3 regions of the Pseudoxanthomonas sp. UC19_8 genome follow, and region 3 is predicted to be linked to each of the others. Evidence: predicted binding sites of a transcription regulator. Region 3 holds the regulator's gene; each other region holds the start of a gene.

Evidence for each region. Region 3 encodes HrcA, which represses chaperone genes, less so after heat shock. Its sites were predicted from a motif close to TTNGCACTCNNNNNNNNNGAGTGCNAA; they were not measured.
Region 1: the regulator HrcA is predicted to act here: its motif matches at 3,244-3,270, upstream of groES (co-chaperone GroES).
Region 2: the regulator HrcA is predicted to act here: its motif matches at 6,487-6,513, upstream of rpoH (RNA polymerase sigma factor RpoH).

Annotation. Positions count from the first base shown of each region.
Region 1 is NZ_CP170559.1:217,252-225,082, forward strand. Features, by position in the region: gene ACFJIT_RS00980 (protein-disulfide reductase DsbD family protein) at 1-2,130, opposite strand, end outside; gene ACFJIT_RS00985 (helix-turn-helix transcriptional regulator) at 2,281-2,706, opposite strand; gene groES (co-chaperone GroES) at 3,318-3,608, shown strand; gene groL (chaperonin GroEL) at 3,671-5,311, shown strand; partial or broken gene ACFJIT_RS01000 (DNA glycosylase AlkZ-like family protein) at 5,419-6,517, opposite strand; gene ACFJIT_RS01005 (3-deoxy-7-phosphoheptulonate synthase) at 6,806-7,831, shown strand, end outside.
Region 2 is NZ_CP170559.1:303,264-311,094, forward strand. Features, by position in the region: gene ACFJIT_RS01340 (glycoside hydrolase family 2 TIM barrel-domain containing protein) at 1-320, shown strand, start outside; gene ACFJIT_RS01345 (VOC family protein) at 304-738, opposite strand; gene ACFJIT_RS01350 (hypothetical protein) at 844-1,095, opposite strand; gene ACFJIT_RS01355 (GGDEF domain-containing protein) at 1,466-3,094, opposite strand; gene ACFJIT_RS01360 (endonuclease/exonuclease/phosphatase family protein) at 3,216-4,118, opposite strand; gene gndA (NADP-dependent phosphogluconate dehydrogenase) at 4,283-5,695, opposite strand; gene ACFJIT_RS01370 (zf-TFIIB domain-containing protein) at 5,927-6,235, shown strand; gene rpoH (RNA polymerase sigma factor RpoH) at 6,524-7,402, shown strand.
Region 3 is NZ_CP170559.1:1,515,163-1,522,993, forward strand. Features, by position in the region: gene recN (DNA repair protein RecN) at 1-931, opposite strand, end outside; gene hrcA (heat-inducible transcriptional repressor HrcA) at 1,023-2,099, shown strand; gene grpE (nucleotide exchange factor GrpE) at 2,147-2,674, shown strand; gene dnaK (molecular chaperone DnaK) at 2,819-4,744, shown strand; gene dnaJ (molecular chaperone DnaJ) at 4,903-6,030, shown strand; gene pdxY (pyridoxal kinase) at 6,373-7,284, shown strand; partial or broken gene ACFJIT_RS06590 (prephenate dehydrogenase) at 7,281-7,831, shown strand, end outside.

The DNA of each region.
Region 1 (7,831 bases), 1.3 Mb from region 3:
GGTCCAGTCGCCGCGCATCAGCACCGCGCCGGCCGACTGCATCGCCTGCTTGAAGTCATCCCCCGACAGCACGGCCTTCTCGTTGGCCTTGCAGGTCACGCACCAGTCGGCGGTCATGTCGACGAAGACCACCTGGCCCTGTTTGCGCAGCGCGTCCAGGCGCTGCGGCGAATAGGGCTCGATCCCGTCGGCCGCCGCGGTGGCCGCGGGCGTGCTCGCGGCCGGCAGCCGGTGCAGCAGCACCAGCGGCACCAGTGAGGCGATCAGCACCACCACCGCCAGGCCGCGCCGCAGCGGCGCGGTCTGGAAGCGCACGCGCTGGAACGCCCACAGCCCCAGCGCCAGCACCACCAGGCCGACCAGGGCCAGGCCGACCGCGTCGATGCCGCGCTGCTTGCCCAGCACCCACAGCATCCACACCGCGGTCAGATACATCGGGAAGGCCAGCACCTGCTTGAGCGTGTCCATCCACGCGCCCGGGCGCGGCAGCCGCGCGGCCAGCGCCGGCACCAGCCCGATCAGCAGGAACGGCAGTGCCAGGCCCAGGCCCAGCAGCGCGAACACCGCCAGCGCGACCGGCACGGGCGCGGCGAAGGCGAAGGTCAGCGCCGAGCCCATGAACGGCGCCGTGCACGGGCTGGCCACCACCACCGCCAGCACGCCGGTGAAGAAATCGCCGGACAGCCCGCCGCGCTCGGTCAGCCCGCGGCCGACACCGGCCAGCCCGTAGCCGACGGCGAACACGCCCGACAGGCTCAGGCCCACGGCGAACATCAGATAGGCCAGCGCGCCGGTGACCAGCGGCTGCTGCAGCTGGAAGCCCCAGCCCAGCGCCTGCCCGGTGGCGCGCAGGGCCAGCGCGACGCCGCCGACCAGCAGGAAGCTCAGCAGCACGCCGGCGGTATAGGCCAGGGCGCCGGCCCGCGCCCGGCCGCGTCCGCTCTCGGCCAGGGACAAAGCCTTGAGCGAGAGCACCGGCAGCACGCACGGCATCACGTTGAGGATCAGCCCGCCGAGCAAGGCCGCGACCAGGGCCAGCGCCCAGCCGGACGCGCCGCCGGCGCCCTGGTCGGCGCGCGCCAGCGCCTCCGGCGGCGGGGTCGAACGCGGCACCTCGGCCGGAGCCGGTGGCGTTGCCGCCGGGGCAGCGGTGCCGGCTTCCAGCGCCACCGGCGCGGCCAGCGCGACGGCGCGCGCCTCGGGCGGCGTCACCGTGCCGGCCGGCAGCGCAAGCGCGACCTGGCGGGTCATCGGCGGATAGCAGATGCCATCGGTCTGGCAGCCCTGGAAGGTGACCTCCAGCGTGGCCTTGGCCGCGTCGGCGCGGTCGCGGATCACCGGCACCGGCACCTCGACCTGGTCGAAGTACACCGTGACCTCGCCGAAGTGCTCGTCGCGATGGGCCTTGCCCGGCGGCCAGCGCGGCGCGCCCAGCGACAGCCCCTCGGCGCCGTGCAGCGCTAGCTGGGTGCGGTCGCGGTACAGGTAATAGCCCTTGGCCGGGGTGAAGCGCAGCAGCAGCTGATTGCCGCCGTCGGCGATGGCCTCGAAGGCGAAGGCCTGCGCCTCGGGCAGGGGGGCAGCATCGGTGGCGCCCGGCACGGCGGCCTGCGTGCCCAGCAGCGTCGATCCCCCGGCCGAGGCGCCGCCGAGCGGCAGGCCCAGCCCCGTGCCGGCGCCGGACGCCGCGGCGGCCGGAACCGCCACCTGCAGCGTGCGGGTCTGCGGCGGATAGCACAGCCCGGCATCGGCGCAGCCCTGGTAGCGCACCTTCAGCGTGACCTGGCCAGCGGTCGTGGCCTTGCCCGGCAGAAGCGCATCGAGCTGCTTGCGGTAGGTCTCCACCGGCCCGAAGAACTCGTCGACGTGCTTGTCCCCGTCCGGCAGCTGCAGCGCGCCGGCCGTGAACCCGCCGCCCTGCGCCTCCACCGAGATCCGCTGCCGGTACAGGTAATAGCCGTCGGCGATCTTCCAGTGCAGGACGATGCCGTCCGGCTTGCCCTGGGCGCCCAGCACGAAGGCCTGGTCGACCGGCAGCAGCTCGGACGGGTCGGCCGCCGTGGCCGGCAGGGTGGGGACGAGCAGGGCGAGCAGGGCCAGCGGACGGGCCAGACGGGAGATCAGCGACATGCGGCCAAGCTTAGCGGAGCGGCCGGTCCCGCAGGCGGCGCCACTGTGTTGCAAGGGGCGTGGGCTTGCCGCCGATCCGGTGTCTGGGCCTTCCCGGCACCGGGCCTGAGGTCGATCGCCGCCCGCGCGCCGCGGGCCGGGCCGGATCGCTCAGCCGCCGCGCGCGTCGCCGCCCGGGCGGCCGGGACTGCGGGTGCGGGGGCGCCCGGTGCGCTGCAGGGCCAGGGTTTCCATCACTTCCAGCAACGACAGGCGCGCCTTTAGCGGCGCCTCGCGAAAGGCGCGCACCAGGCGGAACTCCAGCGGGTCCTCGACCAGGATGGCCTCGGCGGTGGCGATCGAATCCAGTTCCACCTCGCGCGAGAGCGTCATCGCGCCGCGGCCGGTGGCCAGCCACTCGAACTGCGTGCCCGTCGCCAGCGCTACTTCACGCAGGTGCGAGACACTGGGACTCTTGCCCTTGGGAGACTCCCAATGGCTCACGGCGCTGCGCTGCACCCCGACGGATTCTGCCAACTGACTTTGCGAGAGACCGGCAAGGCGCCGCGCCATGCGGACTCGCTCGGGTGCATCCATCAAACCTCTCCGTGGCGATCGCCATCCAGAAACTTTTGTGACCATAGCCAAACGTTCCACGGATCGGAATGGAAAAGGATAGTGATACTAACGTAGTGACCAAAAATAGGCATACGTGGTGCGCTTTTGGTAACCAAAAGTTTTCCATAGCGCGCTAACAAAGGGTTTCGGCGGGATTGCGCGCCTTGTGCTCACTAGTTTTCCTGCGTTTAGGTCGGCTACAGGCTTGGCTTCGCCCAACCGCATTGGTATCTCTATGCCTGCCGGCAGGACGCTGGCACTGACAGGACGTCGGCGGGGGGAGTTGGCGCACGTCAAGGCGCGACGGAATCGGATTCCACAACCATTCCCTATGAAGCGCACGCATGCCGCACATGCGTGCGCTTCTTTTTTGGGCGGTAGCGAATCGCCCCGTCTGCCGCAGGCGCCTCCGCAAGAAATTCTCGCCGGCCGCCTTGAAAGGCCCGCCCGAGCGCCCCATCTGCCCTGTCAGCCCCCCGAGCCGTCCTGGCGCTGGGTCTTGGCGTTCCCGGTGTGCTGGCACTCGTCATGGACGAGTGCTAACATCGCCGGCCCTTTCCTAGTCCAATCAATCACTTAAGAGGATTGACATGAGCAACATCAAGCCGCTGTTCGACCGCGTGGTCATCAAGCGTATGGAAGAAGAAAAGCTGTCCGCGGGCGGCATCGTGATCCCCGACTCGGCCACCGAGAAGCCGATCAAGGGTGAGGTCGTCGCCGTCGGCGCCGGCAAGATCCTGGACAACGGTTCGGTGCGCGCCCCGCAGGTCAAGGTCGGCGACAAGGTCCTGTTCGGCAAGTACAGCGGCACGGAAGTGAAGCTGGACGGCACCGAGTACCTGGTGGTGAAGGAAGACGACATTTTCGCGACCATCGGCTAAGGCCGGCGCGACGTCCGCTTTCTCTCATTCCCATCATCCAAGAACAATCGAGGTAATACGCAATGGCTGCCAAGGACATTCGTTTCGGTGAAGACGCCCGCTCGCGCATGGTGCGCGGCGTGAACGTGCTCGCCAATGCCGTCAAGGCCACCCTGGGCCCGAAGGGCCGCAACGTCGTGCTGGAGAAGAGCTACGGCGCCCCGACGATCACCAAGGACGGCGTGTCCGTCGCCAAGGAGATCGAACTGGCCGACAAGTTCGAGAACATGGGCGCGCAGATGGTCAAGGAAGTCGCTTCCAAGACCTCCGACAACGCCGGTGACGGCACCACCACCGCCACCGTGCTGGCCCAGGCCTTCATCCGCGAAGGCATGAAGGCCGTCGCCGCCGGCATGAACCCGATGGACCTCAAGCGCGGCATCGACAAGGCCGTGACCGCCGCCGTCGCCGAGCTGAAGAACATCTCCAAGCCCACCGCCGACGACAAGGCCATCGCCCAGGTCGGCACGATCTCGGCCAACTCGGACGAGTCGATCGGCAACATCATCGCCGAGGCGATGAAGAAGGTCGGCAAGGAAGGCGTGATCACCGTCGAGGAAGGCTCGGGCCTGGAGAACGAGCTGGACGTGGTCGAGGGCATGCAGTTCGACCGCGGCTACCTCTCGCCGTACTTCATCAACAACCAGCAGAGCCAGTCGGCCGACCTGGACGACCCGTTCATCCTGCTGCACGACAAGAAGATCTCCAACGTGCGTGACCTGCTGCCCGTCCTCGAGGGCGTGGCCAAGGCCGGCAAGCCGCTGCTGATCGTGGCCGAGGAAGTCGAGGGCGAGGCCCTGGCGACCCTGGTGGTCAACACCATCCGCGGCATCGTCAAGGTCGTGGCCGTCAAGGCGCCGGGCTTCGGCGACCGTCGCAAGGCGATGCTGGAAGACATGGCCGTGCTGACCGGCGGCACCGTGATCTCCGAGGAAGTGGGCCTGTCGCTGGAGAAGGCCACGATCAAGGATCTGGGCCGCGCCAAGAAGGTGCAGGTCTCCAAGGAGAACACCACCATCATCGACGGCGCCGGCGACACCGCGGGCATCGAGTCGCGCATCAAGCAGATCAAGGCGCAGATCGAGGAGACCTCCTCGGACTACGACCGCGAGAAGCTGCAGGAGCGCGTGGCCAAGCTGGCCGGCGGCGTGGCCGTGATCAAGGTCGGTGCCTCCACCGAGATCGAGATGAAGGAAAAGAAGGCCCGCGTCGAAGACGCCCTGCACGCCACGCGCGCTGCGGTGGAAGAAGGCGTGGTCCCGGGCGGCGGCGTCGCGCTGATCCGCGCCAAGGCCAACATCGGCGAGATCAAGGGCATCAACGAAGACCAGAACCACGGCATCCAGATCGCCCTGCGCGCCATGGAAGCCCCGCTGCGCGAGATCGTCACCAACGCCGGTGAAGAGCCCTCCGTGATCGTCAACAAGGTCAAGGACGGTTCGGGCAATTTCGGCTACAACGCCGCCAACGGCGAGTTCGGCGACATGGTCGAGTTCGGCATCCTGGATCCGACCAAGGTGACCCGCACCGCGCTGCAGAACGCCGCGTCCATCGCCGGCCTGATGATCACCACCGAAGCCATGGTGGCCGAGTCGCCGAAGAAGGAAGAGCCGGCGATGCCGCCGGGCGGTGGCATGGGTGGCATGGGCGGCATGGACTTCTAAGTCCGCCGCGCAGCCTCACCGCTGCTGCTGTACGACAAGGACCCCGCCGCGAGGCGGGGTCTTTTCGTTTCCGGCGTCGACCGCGCTCCGCGCGTGGCTTGGCGACCTCAGCGCGGTGCGAGGAATTGCCGCATGCGTGCCAGCTCCTCGTCCAGCGCCTGAGCGAAGGCCGCGTCGCTGGGCGCCGCGCCCGCCGCATAGCCGGTCGCGGCCTCCAACTGGCCCTCGCGCCAGGTCAGGTTCGCCCAGCCGATCACCTGCCCGCGCCAGAGCATCGGCAAGGCGTAGTAGCCGAACTGGCGCCGGGCCGCGGGGGTGTAGGCCTCGAACTTGTAGGTCCAGTCCCAGAACAGGCTGAAGCGGCGCCGGTCCCAGACGATGGGGTCGAAGGGCGCCAGCAGGCGTAGCTGCTCGTCGAAGCGATAACGGCGCGCTCGCGGATGTTCGTCGGCGGGCCAGTACCAGTCGGTGCCGTCGATGCGCACCTGGGCCAGGCGCTCGCGCGCCAGGCGCAGGGCATCGCGCAGTTCGTCGCTCAGATGCGGCGCGCCGCCGCCGAGCAGGCGCGCCAGGGTAGCCCAGGCTGGCGGCGGGCAGCGGCGCGTACTTGCGCACCACCAGGTCGAGCAGCGCCGCGGCGCGTTCGGCGCGGGCGGCCGGCGCGTCGTCCGCCGGCGCATGGGCCACGGCCTCGTAGACCCGCGTGCCGCTGTCGCGCCGCTTGACCCGCAGCAGGCCGCGGTAATGCAGGCCGTCGAGCAGCTGGGTGGTGGCATTGCTCGAGCCGCCCCAGTAGTTGCGCACGCGGCCATGGGCGAAGTGCTGCTCGACCTGGCGCGGATGCACCGCGCCGTGCGCGCGCACGAAGGCCAACACCGCGTTGGCCCGTCGCCGGGTCTGCGCGTCCCAGGCGGCCTTGACCTGGCGCGGATGCAGCAGTGCCAGCAGGGGGCGCGGCAGGAAGCCGTAGTTGACCAGGAAGTCCTCTTCCACCTGCAGCCGCGCGTAGCGGCGCTCCAGGTCGCCGGCGCGGTAGTCCTTGACCCGATGGCGCAGGATCAGGTCCTGCGCGCGTGCCGGGGCGCGGATCGGATCGGCCTGGACGAAGCCCAGCTTCGCGATCGCGCCGGCCAGCGTGGTCGGGGTGAACAGGCTGCGCGCGACCGCGTAGCGGCGCAGGTCTTCCAGTCGGGGCGGGGCAGGCATGGGCGGCATTGAATCATGTGGCGAAGGATCGGCCCGATCGCGCATTGCCTGAGTTGCCGATGAAACAGTCGCGCCGGCGCAAAAGCCGTGGTATCAATGCTGCCCATGAACGCACCCCGCGCCCGCTATTACTTTTGGTTTCCGAAGCCACAGGCGGAGGAAGGAGCGCGTTCACCCTGAAGAAACCCTTCAGACGCATCCCGAAAGCCGCCAGCAACCCTGGCGGCTTTTTTGTTGCCAGCCCGGCGGTCCACGTACCCCACCGATCCGACGACACGAGACTTCAAGATGGCCCCGCTCACTTCCGACCTGCGCATCCGCAAGATCGAGCCCCTGCATACCCCGGCCGAGCTGATGACGGAGTTTCCCTGCGATGACGTCGCCTCCGACACCGTCGCCGCCGCGCGCGCGGCGCTGCACGAGATCCTGCACGGCCGCGACGACCGTCTGGCGGTGGTGATCGGCCCCTGCTCGATCCACGACCCGGCCGCGGCGATGGACTACGCGCGCCGGCTGCGCCCGCTGCGCGATGCGCTGGGCGGCGAACTGGAAATCATCATGCGCGTGTACTTCGAGAAGCCGCGCACCACGGTGGGCTGGAAGGGCCTGATCAACGACCCGCGGCTGGACGGCAGCTTCCGCATCAACGAGGGCCTGGCCACCGCGCGCAGCCTGCTGCGCGAGATCAACCTGCTCGGCCTGCCGGCCGGCTGCGAGTACCTGGACGTGATCTCGCCGCAGTACATCTCCGACCTGGTGGCCTGGGGCGCGATCGGCGCGCGCACCACCGAGAGCCAGATCCACCGCGAGATGGCCAGCGGCCTGTCCTGCCCGGTGGGCTTCAAGAACGGCACCAGCGGCGATGTGAAGATCGCGGTCGACGCGGTCGGCGCGGCCTCGCATCCGCATCATTTCCTGGCCGTGACCAAGCACGGCCAGTCGGCGATCGCCTCGACCACCGGCAACCCGGACTGCCACGTGATCCTGCGCGGCGGCAAGGTGCCCAACTTCGATGCGGCCAGCGTGCAGGCCGCCAGCGAGGTGCTGGCGCACAACGGCCCGGCGCCGCGCCTGATGATCGATGCCAGCCACGCCAACAGCGGCAAGAAACCGGAGAACCAGCCCAAGGTCGTCGAGGATCTGGTGGCCCAGCTGGCCGCCGGCGAGGAGCGCATCGTCGGGGTGATGGTGGAAAGCCATCTGGTGGGCGGCCGCCAGGACCTGATCGAGGGTCAGCCGCTGACCTATGGCCAGAGCATCACCGACGGCTGCATCGGCTGGGACGATTCGGTGGCCGTACTCGAACGCCTGGCC
Region 2 (7,831 bases), 1.2 Mb from region 3:
AGGGCGCGCGCGCCAGCGTCACTCTGGCGCCGGGCAGCGCGCGTACCGCGTCGGCGCCCGCGCAGGATCCTGATGGCGATGCCCTGGACTATCGCTGGACCGTCCTGCGCGAGAGTCAGGCCACCAGCGTCGGCGGCGATCCGGAAACCGTCCCCGCCCAGGTCGATGTGGCCATCAGCGACACGGCCAATGGCGCGATGCGCCTGGTCGCACCGCAGGCGCCCGGCAACTACCGGCTGTTCGTCGAGGTCCGCGATGGCCAGGGACACGCGGCCACCGCCAACCTGCCGTTCCGGGTCGAGCTCATTGCGGAAAAGTGATCCGCACCGCCTCGGCGCTGCGTTCGGCCGGGCCGTGGAAGACCGCCTCGATGTTGTTGCCATCGGGGTCGAGGACGAAGGCCGCGTAATACCCCGGGTGATAAGGCCTCAGCCCGGGCGCGCCGTGGTCGCGGCCGCCGTGGGCCAGGGCGACCTTGTGGAAGGCATCGACCATGGCAGTATCGCGCGCCTGAAAGGCCAGGTGGTGGCGTCCGGTGTGTTCGCCGGTGGCCGCCGGGCTGTCGGCGCTGGAGACGAACAGCTCGTCCGCCCAGAAGAAGCCCGGCCCGGTGCCGCCGATGGGGATGCCCAGCGCGCCGAGCACGGCGCCGTAGAAGTCCTGGCTGGCATGCAGGTCGCGCACGACCAGATGCAGGTGGTCGATCAGGCGGCCGCGGAAGAGTTCCTGCGTTTCCATGGGAGCGCTCCGGCTGCGGTTGAAGTCGACCCAAGGTTTTAGCACCGCCACCGCGGCGGGCCCGTCACGCCGCTGACGGCCAGGACAGCACACGCCGTGTCGCGCTCATTCGTAGAACGCGTCGGATGCGTCGATCTCCAGCCCGTTGGCCTTGGCGTAGGCGACCGCGGCGCGGCACGCGGCCAGCGCGACCGGGTTGTCTTCCAGATGCGACACCGGCGCGCAGCGCATGGTCAGCAGGTCGGCGTCGTGGCACAGCGACGCCGTGCCATCGGCCGTCACGCAGATGGTGTCGTCGCCCGAGGTGACGAAGTACAGCCGTTCGGTATTGCGTCCATAGAGATGGAAAAAAGCCATTGCACTCTCCTTGTGTTGAGCGCTGGCGACCACGGTACAGACCGCGACCGACCAGCCTGTTCAGGAATTCTCACGAACCCCGCCGGAGCCCGAACCGTCATCCAGACTTCACTTCGACGCGACACCATCATGCGACGTTGGCCGACGTTCGCGACATAGGCGCTGAATCGCGTCCCACCCGCCGTTTTTTGCGTCGGTCGCTTCGCCACCCTCGATCTGCCCCTTCGGCACCTCCGCCAGCGGTCGCCATCCGGCCAGCGGGCGAGGCTCGGACGAGCACGCGAGCCTCACGGCAACCCGCGACCGCCGCCGCGCGACTGCCTGCCAGGTCAAGCGAGGCACGCCGCCGTGGCGGCGCAGTCGGCGGCGCCTAGCCGACCTCCGCCAGCGTCGCCCGATCGCGCCCGGCGCGCTTGGCGGCATACATGGCCGCGTCGGCGCGCTGCAGCAGGCCGCGCGTGTCGCGGTCCTGCGGCAGCAGCCCGGTGATGCCGGTGCTGAGCGTGACGCGCAGCTCGGGCAGTCCCAGATCCCGGGCGATCGCATCGAGCGGTTCGCGCAGCGCGTCGATGCGCCGCAGGGCATGCGCCGGCTCGGCGTCGGGCAGCATGACCAGGAACTCCTCGCCGCCCATCCGCGCGACATAGTCCTGGCCACGGAACACCGCGCGCAGGGTCGCGGCCACGCGCTCCAGCACGCGGTCGCCCACGTCATGGCCGTAGCGGTCGTTGATGTCCTTGAAGTGGTCGATGTCCAGGAAGCACACCGTCAGCAGCCGGCCCTCCTGCTGGGCGCCGGCGCGCGCCTGGGCCAGCCGTTCCAGCGCCGCCCGGCGGTTGGGCAGCCCGGTCAGCGCGTCGGTCTGCGCCAGCAGGCGCATCTGATCGCGTTGCTGGCGCAGGCTGCCCAGGCGCAGGGTCAAGGCCATGCTGGCGGTCAGGCCGAGCCAGACGCCGGTCACCATCAGCGTCTCCACTTCCCACAACGCCAGAAGGGTAGGCGCGAACAGCTCAAGCCCGGTGGCGAGCAGCAGTGGCGCCAGGCATGCCAGCGTGATCATCCCGCCGGGTTGTCGGCGGACCAGTGCCAGCACCGCGCGTGCGGCCAGCAGCACGCACAGCGCCACGAAGCCGACGCCATCGAGCAGCCAGATGGTCCGCAGGGCCGCCTCGGGCAGCACCAGCACCACCGCCGACAGCAGCAGGAACGCCACCGAGACCACGCCGGCGAGCCGATACACGCGCGAAGAGGCCTTGCCCGGATCGCGCAGCATGCGCAGGGTCAGGCCGATCATCGCCGTCGGCAGGGCGGCGATCAGCCGCAGCGCCAACGCCTCGTCCAGCGGCAGCCAGGGCCGCGGATAGGTCCACAGCCCGGACAGCAGGGAGATCCACAGCGCGAAGGTCACCGCGCCGATCGCCGCGGACAGGAAGGCGCGCTCGCGCGTGGCGATGAAGGTGAGCAGGCAGGACAGCACCAGCGACAGCACCACCGCCAGGCAGGCCACCCGCATCGAGAAGCGCAGCGTGTCCTGGCGCTGCACCACGGCCGGTTCGCCCAGCATCACGATCGGCCGCCACAGCGGCAGCGCCGCCTGGTCGAACTCGACCTCGATCGGCTGCAGGTTGCCGCGCGGCGGCACCAGCACCGTGCCCATGCCGGTGCGGAAGCGCGAGTCCAGCGTGCGCGCGTCCAGCGGCGTGCCGCAGCGCTCGCGCGTGCCGTGGCGGATCTCCACCTGGCCCTGGTAGATGTTCATCGCCAGCGCCGCCTGCGGCGTGCCCGGCCAGCCGCCGACCGGCGGCGCCAGCGGAATGCGCACATGGCCGGGGCGGTGCTGGTGGCGGCAGGGATCGATGTGTTCCTCGGCCAGCGCCGGCTGGCCGGACACCACGAAGGCCCGCGGCTGCGACGCCGGCGCGCAGGCGGCCAGCCCGAGGACCAACAGCAGGACCAGGCACAGCAGCCGGGGAAGACGCGACGCCAGGTCGGAGGTCATGGGCTTGGCAATAAGCGCCGCCACGCGGCGGACGACCATGGTATCGGCTGGCGCCAGCCGATCTGCAGTCCGGCGTGCGATCCGCATGCGAGCCGGCCCGGTCAGGCCGGCCGGGCTTCGCTCAGGGCTTGGCGGCGGCCCGCGCCGGGAAGGCGAAGGTCGCCACCACCGGGAAGTGATCGGACGGATAGCGGGCGCCGTCGTGGTCGGTCAGCGTGGCCACCGTCAGCGGCTGCAGGCCGCGGTAGAGGATCCAGTCGATGCGCTTGTCCGGCGTGCCGGTGAAGTCGTGGAACGTGCGGTCCGGCCCGCTGCGCGAGGGCGCCGTTTCCCAGCTGTCGTGCAGCAGCGCGGTCAGGGTGGCGTGCGGCGCGGAATCCGGGGTGGTGTTGAAGTCGCCGGTCAGCACGATCGGCTCGTCGGCCGGCAGCGCCTTGAGCCGCTGCGCGATCAGCTGCGCGCACTTCACCCGCGCGGCCTCGTCCTGGTCGCGGTAGGGGAAGTGGGTGTTGTAGAGCACGAAGGTGCGCCCATCGGCGATCCGCTCGAAGCGCGCCCAGGTCACCATGCGCGGCAGCGGATGGCCCCAGCTGATGCTGCCCGGCACCTCCGGCGTATCGGACAGCCAGAAGTTGCCCGAATCCAGCACCTTGAGCGCGTCCTTGCGATAGAACACGCCCATGTGCTCGTCTTCGTCGCCGCCGCGCCGGCCCTGGCCGAACCAGGCGTACTGCGGCAGGCGCGCGGCCAGATCGTCGGCCTGGCGCTTGACCAGCTCCTGGGTGCCCATCACGTCCGGCGCCTGCTCGGTGACCACGCGCGCGAGCAGGTCGCGGCGGTTCTCCCAGCGGTTCTCGTTGGTGTCCGCCGGCGTGCGCACGTTGAAACTCATCACCTTCAGCGTGGCCGGCGCGGCGGCGAAGGCCTGCGCCAGCGGCAGGCCGATGAGCAGCAGGAGCAGCATGCGCGCCTGGCGATGACGTGCAAGCAGCAGGCGGAAGGCGGGAGGCAACAGACGGGACAGGGGCATGGGACCGGAGCAGGCAGCGCGACGGGCGTCATGGTCCGGCAAACGCGCGCCGCGCGAAACGCGGCGAAAGTCGCAAGGCGAAGGCCTACCTCCGGCAGGCAGTCCGCGATTTATTGAACTGGATCACACATTTCCGGCCCGCCGCACCGGCGCGCCGATCACGCGCCCCAGCTGGCGTGGAAGCTGCCCGGCGCATCGACGCGCTCGAAGGTGTGCGCGCCGAAGAAGTCGCGCTGGGCCTGGATCAGGTTGGCCGGCAGGCGCGCGCTGCGGTAGCCGTCGTAGTAGGCGATGGCCGAGGCGAAGCACGGCACCGGGATGCCGGCCTTGACCGCCTTGGCCACCACCTCGCGCAGCGCGCCCTGATAGTCGGCGGCGATCTTCTGGAAGTACGGCGCCAGCAGCAGGTTGGCCAGCTTGGCGTCGGCCGCGTAGGCGTCGGTGATCTTCTGCAGGAAGCGCGCACGGATGATGCAGCCGGCGCGGAAGATGCTGGCGATCTGGCCGTACTGCAGGTCCCAGCCGTATTCGTCCGAGGCCGCGCGCATCTGCGCGAAGCCCTGCGCATAGGACACGATCTTGCTCAGGTACAGCGCCTTGCGCACCGCCTCGACGAAGGCCGCGCGATCGCCGTCGAACGCGGGCGCATCCGGCCCGGCCAGGATCCTGGCGGCGGCCACGCGCTCGTCCTTCAGCGCCGACAGCACGCGGGCGAACACCGACTCGGTGATCAACGGCAGCGGCGTGCCCAGGTCCAGCGCGCTCTGGCTGGTCCACTTGCCCGTGCCCTTCTGCGCGGCGCGGTCGAGCACCTTGTCGACCAGATCGCCCTCGCCGCGATCGTCGCGCTTGCGCAGGATCGTGGCGGTGATCTCGATCAGGTAGCTGTCCAGCTCGCCCTGGTTCCACTGCGCGTAGGTGTCGGCCAGCTCGGCGTTGGACAGGCCGAGCACGTGCTTGAGCACGGCATAGCTCTCGGCGATCAGCTGCATGTCGCCGTACTCGATGCCGTTGTGGACCATCTTGACGTAGTGGCCGGCGCCGTCCGGGCCGATGTAGGCCACGCACGGCGTGCCGTCCTCGGCCTTGGCCGCAATCTCGTTGAGAATCGGGGCGACCAGGTCGTAGGCGTCCTTCGGACCGCCGGGCATGATCGAGGGTCCCTTGAGCGCGCCTTCCTCGCCGCCGGACACGCCGGTGCCGATGAAGTGCAGGCCGGCCTGGGCCAGCTCCTCGTTGCGCCGGCGCGTGTCCTGGAAGAAGGTGTTGCCGCCGTCGATCAGCACGTCGCCCTTGGCCAGCAGCGGCTTGAGTTCGGCGATGACCGCATCGGTTCCGGCGCCGGCCTTGACCATCAGCAGGATGCGGCGCGGGGTTTCCAGCGATTCGACGAACTCGGCCAGCGTATAGCTCGGCACCAGGCCGGCGTCCGGATGTTCGGCCATCACCTCGTCGGTCTTCTCGCGGCTGCGGTTGAAGATCGAGACCTTGTGTCCGCGGCTGGCGATGTTCAGTGCCAGGTTGCGGCCCATGACCGCCATGCCGACCACGCCAATGGGTTGCTTGCTCATATGCGCTCCGATTGCCTGGACGGCACTGCAGGAAGGGGGGCGCGCATGATAACGAGCGCGTCAGGCGATGCATGTCTGCACCGCGCCGCGCGCAACCGCGGTGCCCGCCGAGGCCAAACCGACCGCGCGCTGTCGCGGCGGTGACCATGCGGACAGGCCGCGGCCGGTTTCAGCACGGCTTCAATCCGGCCCGCACAGGCTCCAGGTCACTCTCCCTAGCCGATGCCCACCATGGACTGCCCCGTCTGCAAGACCACCGCGCTGATGATGTCCGAACGTCAGGGCATCGAGATCGACTACTGCCCGCAGTGCCGCGGGATCTGGCTGGACCGGGGCGAGCTGGACAAGCTGATCGACCGGGCCAGCCCGGAGCCGCCCGCGCGCCAGGTCGCCGCGCCGCCTCCGCCGCCGGCCGCCGCCTACGGGGCGCGTGCCTACCCGCGGCATGACCACGATCGCCGCCACCGCGACACAGGCCACGATGGCTATGGTCGCAAGCGCAAAAAGGAGGGCTTTCTCTCCGACCTGTTCGACTTCTGAAGCCGTTTCCAGCCTCGCGCGTCCCGCCTGCGACGTTGGCATGAGGCGAAGCGACCTTCCGGCCTCTTGAACGGCGCGCTGACGGACCGCATGTCATGCTCTGACAGCGTCGCGAATGCTGTTGGATGCGCTAAGTGGTTGATGGCCAAGGACCTGGCGGCAGACGTGAACGGATTTCCAAAAATGAATGCAATGCAACAGATGTCGCGGTAATTGTTCCCTTGGTAGAACGAAGGGAACCATCCCGCGCCTTAGCAGTCCAACCCCCACATTGCTAAAATCGCTGCCATGACCCAGACCTCCGCTGCCACCGCCCTGGTGGCCAACAACCTCCCGATTCCCAGCCCGCTTGGCTCGCTGGACGCCTACATCGGCGCCGTGCACCAGATCCCGGTGCTCACGGTCGACGAGGAGCAGGCGCTGGCCCACCGTTTCCGCGACGAGGACGACCTCGACGCCGCGCGCGAACTGGTGCACTCGCACCTGCGCTTCGTCGTGCACGTCGCCCGCGGCTACAGCGGCTACGGCCTGCCGCTGGGCGACCTGATCCAGGAAGGCAACATCGGCCTGATGAAGGCCGTCAAGCGCTTCGATCCGGACATGGGCGTGCGCCTGGTGTCCTTCGCGGTGCACTGGATCCGTGCCGAGATGCACGAGTTCATCCTCAAGAACTGGCGCATCGTCAAGGTCGCCACGACCAAGGCGCAGCGCAAGCTGTTCTTCAACCTGCGCAAGTCCAAGACCCGCCTGGGCTGGATGAACGCGGCCGAAGTCAGCGCCGTGGCCAAGGACCTCAACGTCTCCGAGCGCGAAGTGGTGGAGATGGAGTCGCGCCTGTCCGGTCGTGACATCGGCTTCGATGCCCCGTCCGACGAGGACGACGATCACGCCCCGCCGTCGCCGGCCGCCTATCTGATGGCCAACGAGGAAGACCCCTCGCAGGCCTACGAGCGCGCCGACAGCGAGGACAACCAGCTTGAGCTGCTGCGCGAAGGCATGGCCAACCTCGACCAGCGCTCGCGCGACATCATCGCCCGCCGCTGGCTGGACGCCGACGCCAAGGTGACGCTGCAGGAGCTGGCCGACGAGTACGGCGTCTCGGCCGAGCGCATCCGCCAGATCGAAGCCAACGCGCTGAAGAAGATGAAGGCGCTGTTTACCGCCTGATTGAGGCCAACGCCTCGATGATCGAAGAGCCCCGCTCCTGGCGGGGCTTTTTTTGTGGTGCTTCGCCGAATCGGGCTCGCTCGGTGATTGAGGGTGCTGACTTCGGGTGGGCAGCGGTCCGGCGGGCGGCGTCCGCTTTTCCCTCAATCAGGGCATCCTGCCCTGACTTAAGGCGCTCGGCATCCTGCCTCGCTAGGCGCGGCCACCGCCCGCCGGCCCGCCGCCTCGCGCGTTGAGTCATAGAGCTTCGATTCAAAGGTGTAAGCGCTCTGCCCCCTCCCTTTCGCCGCAGGCGAAGGGGAGGGCGGGGTGGGGTGCTCTTGCTCTTCGCTTCTGTGGCTTGCCCCCCGAAGGCCCCGACCCCTCCCTATTCTTCCCCTGCGCTGCGTGCAAGAGAGGGAGATCTCGCACGACCGCGCAAACTGCTAT
Region 3 (7,831 bases):
CCAGGTCGTGCAGCCGGCCCAGGCGGCGCTCGGCGCGCTCGAACTGGGCCGGATCCACGTCCAGGTCGTCGCGGACCTGGTTGAGCAGCGCCAGGGCCTCCTGCAGCTGGATCTGGGCGCTGTCGAGCAGGCCGTCGACCTCGCCCAGGCGCGGCTCGTGGCTGAGCACGCGCGCCAGCTCGGCGCGGGTCTGCAGCAGCAGCCGGCTGGCCGAGGGGCCTTCGTCGCCGGACAGGCGGGTCAGCCCGTCCTCGCAAGCCTGGATCAGGCTGGAGGCGTGGGCCTGGCGGCGATGTTGCTGGGACAGGGCCTCGATGGCGTCGGGGCTGAGGTCCTCGGCGCGCAGTTCGTCGAGCTGGTGCTGCAGATAGTTGAGCCGGTCGGAGACATCGCCCTGCGCGGTCAGGCGCTCGCGCTCGGCCAGCAGCGTCGACCAGGCGGCCGCGGCCTGGCGCACCTTGGCCAGCTGCGGCGCGCTGCCGGCGAAGGCGTCCAGCAGGTCCAGCTGGCGCGGCTTGGACAGCAGCGCCTGGTGCTCGTGCTGGCCGTGGATCTCCACCAGCAGGCCGGCCAGTTCGGCCAGCTGCGAGACCGGCACGGCGCGACCGTTGATCCAGGCGCGCGAGCCGCCGTCGGCGCGCAGCACGCGGCGCAGCTGGCAGGCGCCGGCCTCGTCCAGGGCATGCTCGGCCAGCCAGGCCAGGGCAGGGGCGGCCGGCGCGAGCTCGAACTCGGCCGACAGCTCGGCGCGCTGGGCGCCGTGGCGCACCACGCCGGCATCGGCGCGCGCGCCGGACAGAAAGCCCAGCGCGTCGACCAGCAGCGACTTGCCGGCGCCGGTCTCGCCGGAGATCACCGTCATGCCGGGGCCGAATTCCAGGTCCGTGGCGCGCACCACGGCGAAGTCCTTGATGGTCAGGTGTCGGAGCATAGTGGCCGGCATTGTAGGGGCAGCCGGCGCAGCGGTTGAGACAGGCGCGGCCCGGTTGCAAGGGCGGCGACGGGACGCTATCTAAAGCGTCATGAAGCCCTCAAGTCCGGACCTCGATGCGCGTTCGCGGCAGCTGCTGCGCACCCTGATCGCCCGCTACATCCAGGATGGCGAGCCGGTCGGCTCGCGCACGCTGGCCCAGCACGCCGGCCTGGACGTCAGCCCGGCGACGATCCGCAACATCCTGGCCGACCTGGAGGACGCCGGGCTGCTGGCCTCGCCGCATACCTCGGCCGGGCGCATTCCCACCCCGCAGGGCTACCGGGTGTTCGTCGACAGCCTGGTGCAGATGCAGCCGCTGGCCGAGCGCGAGGTCGCGCGCCTGCGCGCCGAGCTGCCGGCCGGCACCGGGACCCAGGCGCTGCTGGGCAACGCCTCCGAGCTGCTGTCGGCCATGACCCGCTTCGTCGGCGTGGTCGGCGCGCCGCGGCGCGAGCAGTTCGCCTTCCGCCACATCGACTTCGTGCCGCTGGACGGGCGCCGGGTGCTGGCGATCGTGGTGTTCGCCGACAGCGAGGTGCAGAACCGGGTGATCGAGCCGCGCCGCAGCTTCGACCCCTCCGAGCTGGAGCGCGCGGCCAACTACCTCAACCACCATTTCGCCGGCCGCCCGATCGCCGACATCCGCGCCACGCTGCTGCGCGAGCTGCGCGCGGCGCGCTCGGAGATGGAAGGCCTGCTGGCCCACGCGGTCGAGCTGGCCGACCACGCGCTGACCCCTTCGGACGATGACATGGTGCTGGCCGGGCAGACCCGGCTGATGGGCGTGCAGGACCTGTCCGACCTGGACCGGCTGCGCGAGCTGTTCGAGGCCTTCGCCCGCAAGCGCGAGATCCTGCAACTGCTGGAGCGCACCATGAACGCGCCGGGCGTGCGCATCTTCATCGGCGAGGAGACCGGCCTGGCGCCGCTGGACGGGATGTCGCTGGTCGCCGCGCCGTACCGGGCCCAGGCCAGCGGCCAGGTGCTGGGCGTGCTGGGTGTGATCGGGCCCTCGCGCATGGCCTACCAGACCGTGATTCCTGTGGTGCAGGCGGCGGCCGATGCGCTCGGCGCGGCAATGCTGCGTCCCGGCGATGACTTGAATCCGTCCGCGCCGACCCCATAGGTGGGGCTTGCGGCGGACATCCGACCGCCAGGACGGAAACCACAGACATGACTTCTAACGAACATCCGGGCGGCGAGCAGGCCGCCGCGCACCCCGACGCCCAGGCTTCCACCGAGGCGCTGCTGCAGGCCGAACTGCAGACCCTGCGCAACGAACTGGACCAGCTGCGCGCCTCGGTCCTACTCGAGCGTGCCGACCTTGAGAACCAGCGCAAGCGCGTGGCCCGCGACGTGGACAACGCCCGCAAGTTCGCCAACGAGAAGCTGCTCAACCAGCTGCTGCCCGTGTTCGACAGCCTGGACGCCGGCCTGACCGCCGCCGGCGCCGAGCCCAGCCCGCTGCGCGATGGCCTGGAGCTGACCCAGAAGCAGCTGCTCAAGGTCGCCGACGACAACGGCCTGACCGTGCTCGACCCGGTCGGCAAGCCCTTCGATCCCGAACACCACCAGGCCATCAGCCAGGCCGACGCCAGCGGCGCCGCGCCGGGCAGCGTCGTGCAGGTGTTCCAGAAGGGCTATCTGCTGGGCGGCCGGCTACTGCGTCCGGCGCTGGTGGTCGTGGCCCGCCACGACTGAACGCGACCGGCGGATCTGTCCGGATCGAGATTTTGTGTTCCACGGGCGCTTGAAGCCCACCATCACATCCCTATATCGGGTTCATCGGCAGGCGCGATCCGCCCGCCACACCCCGACAACCACGCTTCCTAACGGAGTCACATCATGGGCAAGATCATCGGCATCGACCTCGGCACGACCAACTCGTGCGTGGCGATCATGGAGGGCGGCAAGGCCCGCGTCATCGAGAATTCCGAGGGCGACCGCACCACGCCTTCGATCGTGGCCTACACCAAGGACGGCGAAGTCCTGGTCGGCGCCTCGGCCAAGCGCCAGGCGGTCACCAACCCCAAGAACACCTTCTACGCGGTCAAGCGCCTGATCGGCCGCAAGTTCACCGACGCCGAAGTCAAGAAGGACCTGGACCTGGTGCCGTACACCATCCTGGCCCACGACAACGGCGATGCCTGGGTGGCCACCGCCGACGGCAAGAAGATGGCCCCGCAGGAAATCTCCGCCCGCGTGCTGGAGAAGATGAAGAAGACCGCCGAGGACTTCCTGGGCGAGAAGGTCACCGAGGCGGTCATCACCGTGCCGGCCTACTTCAACGACAGCCAGCGCCAGGCGACCAAGGACGCCGGCCGCATCGCCGGGCTGGACGTCAAGCGCATCATCAACGAGCCCACCGCCGCGGCCCTGGCCTACGGCCTGGACAAGGGCGACACCAAGGACCGCAAGGTCGCCGTGTACGACCTGGGCGGCGGTACCTTCGACGTGTCGATCATCGAGATCGCCAACGTGGACGGTGAGAAGCAGTTCGAAGTGCTAGCCACCAACGGCGACACCTTCCTGGGTGGCGAGGACTTCGACGCACGCGTCATCGACTATCTGGTGGACGAGTTCAACAAGGACCAGGGCATCGACCTGCGCAAGGACCCGCTGGCCCTGCAGCGCCTGAAGGACGCCGCCGAGCGCGCCAAGATCGAGCTGTCCTCCTCGCAGCAGACCGAGGTCAACCTGCCGTATGTCACCGCCGACGCCTCCGGTCCCAAGCACCTGAACATCAAGCTGACCCGCGCCAAGCTGGAAGCCCTGGTCGACGACCTGATCAAGAAGTCGATCGAGCCGTGCCGCACCGCGCTCAACGACGCCGGCCTGCGCGCCAGCGACATCAGCGAGGTGATCCTGGTCGGCGGTCAGACCCGCATGCCCAAGGTGCAGTCGGCCGTGGCCGAGTTCTTCGGCAAGGAGCCGCGCAAGGACGTCAACCCCGACGAGGCCGTGGCGCTGGGCGCCGCGATCCAGGGCGGCGTGCTGGCCGGCGACGTCAAGGACGTGCTGCTGCTGGACGTGACCCCGCTGTCGCTGGGCATCGAGACCCTGGGCGGCGTGTTCACCAAGATCATCGAGAAGAACACCACCATCCCGACCAAGGCCTCGCAGACCTTCTCCACCGCCGAGGACAACCAGTCGGCCGTGACGGTGCACGTGCTGCAGGGTGAGCGCGAGCAGGCCCGCTTCAACAAGTCGCTGGCCCGCTTCGACCTGTCCGGCATCGAGCCGGCCCCGCGCGGCCTGCCGCAGGTGGAGGTGTCCTTCGACATCGACGCCAACGGCATCCTGCACGTGTCGGCCAAGGACAAGAAGACCAACAAGGAGCAGAAGGTCGAGATCAAGGCCGGTTCGGGCCTGTCGGACGAGGAGATCCAGCGCATGGTCGCCGATGCCGAGGCGCATCGCGACGAGGACAAGAAGTTCCAGGAAATGGTCGGCGCCCGCAACCAGGCCGACGCGCTGATCCACTCGACCCGCACGGCGATCACCGAGCACGGCGCCAAGGTCGGCGGCGATGTGATCGGCAAGGTCGAGGCCGCGCTGGCCGACCTGGAGACGGCGATGAAGGGCGACGACAAGGCCCAGATCGAGGCGCGTTCCAAGGCGCTGGAAGAGGCCGGCCAGTCGCTGTACGCCGCCGCCGCGGCGGGCGAGCAGGGCGGTCCGGGTGCGGACGCCGGCGCCCAGCAGGCGCGCGGTGCGGCCGACGACGTGGTCGATGCCGAGTTCACCGAGGTCAAGGACGATAAGAAGTAAGCAGGGATTCGGGATTGGGGATTCGTAAAGGCCTTGGCCTGCGGATCCCCGCCCCCCCGATCCTTGTCCCTGTCTGCGGTGCATAAGAGCGGAAGAGACAGGATCTCTCCGCTTTTGCCGTTAACGAATCCCGATTCCCGAATCCCCAATCCCCGCCTATGAGTAAGCGTGACTATTACGAAGTCCTGGGCGTGGCCCGCAACGCCAGCGACGAGGAGCTGAAGAAGGCCTATCGCCGCTGCGCGATGAAGTATCACCCCGACCGCAATCCCGGCGACCACACCGCCGAGGTGATGTTCAAGGAGTGCAAGGAGGCCTACGAGGTGCTGTCCGACGGCGGCAAGCGCCGCCTGTACGACCAGCACGGCCATGCGGCCTTCGAGCACGGCATGGGCGGCGGCGGTGCCGGCTTCGGCGGGCCGGACATGGGCGATATCTTCGGCGACATCTTCGGCAACATCTTCGGTGGGGCCGGCGGCGCGCGTCAGGCCCGTCGCGGTGCCGACATCGGCTATGTGATGGAGCTGGACCTGGAAGAGGCCGTGGCCGGGGTCGAGAAGCGCATCGAGATCCCGACCATGGCCGTGTGCGAGCCCTGCCACGGCAGCGGTTCGGAGGACGGCAAGGTCGAGACCTGCACCACCTGCGGCGGTCGCGGCCAGGTGCGCATGCAGCGCGGCATTTTCACCATGCAGCAGGCCTGTCCGCACTGCGACGGACGCGGCCAGATCATCCGCAACCCCTGCCGCGTCTGCCATGGCGCCGGGCGCGTGGAGGAAGAGCGCGTGCTGTCGGTCAAGATCCCGGCCGGCGTGGACACCGGCGATCGCATCCGCCTGGCCGGCGAGGGCGAGGCCGGCCCGACCGGCACCCCGCCAGGCGATCTGTACGTGGAGGTGCGTGTGCGCGAGCACGCCATCTTCCAGCGCGACGGCGATGATCTGCATTGCGATGTGCCGATCCGTATCTCGCAGGCCGCGCTGGGCGACACCGTGCGCGTGCCGACCCTGGGCGGCGAGGCGGAGATCCGCGTCCCGGCCGAGACCCAGACCGGCAAGCTGTTCCGCCTGCGCGGCAAGGGCGTCAAGTCGGTGCGCAGCCGCGCCACCGGCGATCTGTTCTGCAAGGTCGTGGTCGAAACCCCGGTCAACCTGACCCAGCAGCAGCGCGAGCTGCTCGAGCAGTTCGAGGCCACCTTCGTCGGCGAGGACGCGCGCAAGCATTCGCCCAAGTCGGCCACGTTCCTGGATGGCGTCAAGGGCTTCTGGGACCGGATGACGTCGTGAGCTTGGGGTCCTGAGTCGGCTCGCCGACTCAGAACCTCCGCGCCATACCCGCAATCGGCACCCGCAAAGCACCCTGATCCGCTCCCTCCCTTGCGCGCAGCGCAGGGGAGGGCCGGGGAGGGGTGCTTTTGCTTTTGGCGTTGCTGCGCAAGCAGCGACAGCAACAACAGAAGCAACAGCAACAGCAAAAGCCAACCCCTCCCCCTCAGTCGCTAGCCGCGACTTCGAGCTCCCCTGCGCTGCGCGCAAGGGAGGGGGCAGGAGCAGCGATGCGCGGGCGACGCTTCAATCCCCAATCCCCAATCCCCAATCCCCGCCCCACCACCCACTTACAATGCGCGCATGACCCAAAACACGCGCGAAAGCCATCTCGTCCACGGTCGACGCCAGCGCCCGGAAGGGCCAGCGCCGGTCGATGTCCTGACCGTGCAGTCGCAGCTGGTCTATGGCCATGCCGGCAACAGCGCCGCCGCGCCGCCGCTGCGCGCGCTCGGCCTGCGGGTGGCCGAGGTGCCGACCACGCTGCTCAGCAACACACCCTTCTATCCGACCCTGCGCGGCCACATCCTGCCGGCGCAGTGGTTAACCGATCTGCTGCTCGGCGCCAGCGAGCGCGGCCTGCCGCAGCGCGCCCGCGCCCTGGTGTCGGGCTACTTCGGCAGCCTGGCCAACGGTGAGGCCTTTGCCGACTGGCTGGAGCGCACGCAGGCGCAGGCCCCGGCGCTGCGCTACGTGCTCGACCCGGTGATCGGCGACACCCATACCGGCCCTTATGTCGAGCCGGCGCTGGAGACGGTCTTCGTCGAGCGCCTGCTGCCGCGCGCGTGGATGGTCACGCCCAACGCCTTCGAACTGGGCCGCCTCACCGGGCTGCCCAGCTTGGCCCAGGACGATGCGCTGACCGCCGCGCGGCAACTGCTGGCGCGTGGGCCGCAGTGGGCACTTGTGCACAGCGTCGAGGGAGCCCCGGGCGAGCTGGTCACGCTGCTGGTCGGGCACGAGGCGGTGTATCGCTGGGCCACGCCGTGGCTGCCGGTGGACGTGGCCGGCACCGGCGATGTGCTGGTCGCGCTGACCCTGGGCCTGCATCTGCGCGGTGAGCCGCTCGAGAGTGCGATCGGCAGCGCCCTGGCCGGCGTGCACGCCGCGCTGGAGGCCACCCTGGCCGCGGGCGTGGAGGAACTGGACGTGCACGCCGCCGCGCCCGCGGCGCTGGCCACCCCGGCGCGCTTCCCCGCGCAGCGGCTGGCATGAGCCCGGTGTCCTGCGTCGGCATCGTCGGCAGCGCCGGCGCCTACGGCCGCTGGCTGGGCGCCTTCCTCGAGCGGCACCTGGGCGTGCGTGTCATCGGCCAGGATCCGGCCGATCCCGCCTCGCGCACGCCGCAGCAGCTGATCGAACAGGCCCAGGTGCTGGTGTTCAGCGCGCCGATCCGCATCACCGAGCAGGTGATCGGCGACTACGTGCGCCTGGCGGCCGGGCGCGAGGCCGGGCAGCTGTGGATCGACCTGACCTCGATCAAGACCGGCCCGGTCGCCGCGATGCTCGCCTCGCAGGCCGAAGTCGTCGGCCTGCATCCGATGACCGCGCCGCCCAAGTCGCCCACGCTCAAGGGCCGGCCGATGGTGGTGTGCGAGGCGCGCCTGGACGCCTGGCGTCCCTGGCTGCAGCGGCTGCTCGACGCGCTGCAGGCCCAGTGCGTGCGCACCACGCCCGAGCACCACGATCAGGTCATGGCGCTGGTGCAGGCCCTGGTCCACGCCACCCACCTGGCGCAGGCTGGCGTGCTGCGCCGCCATGC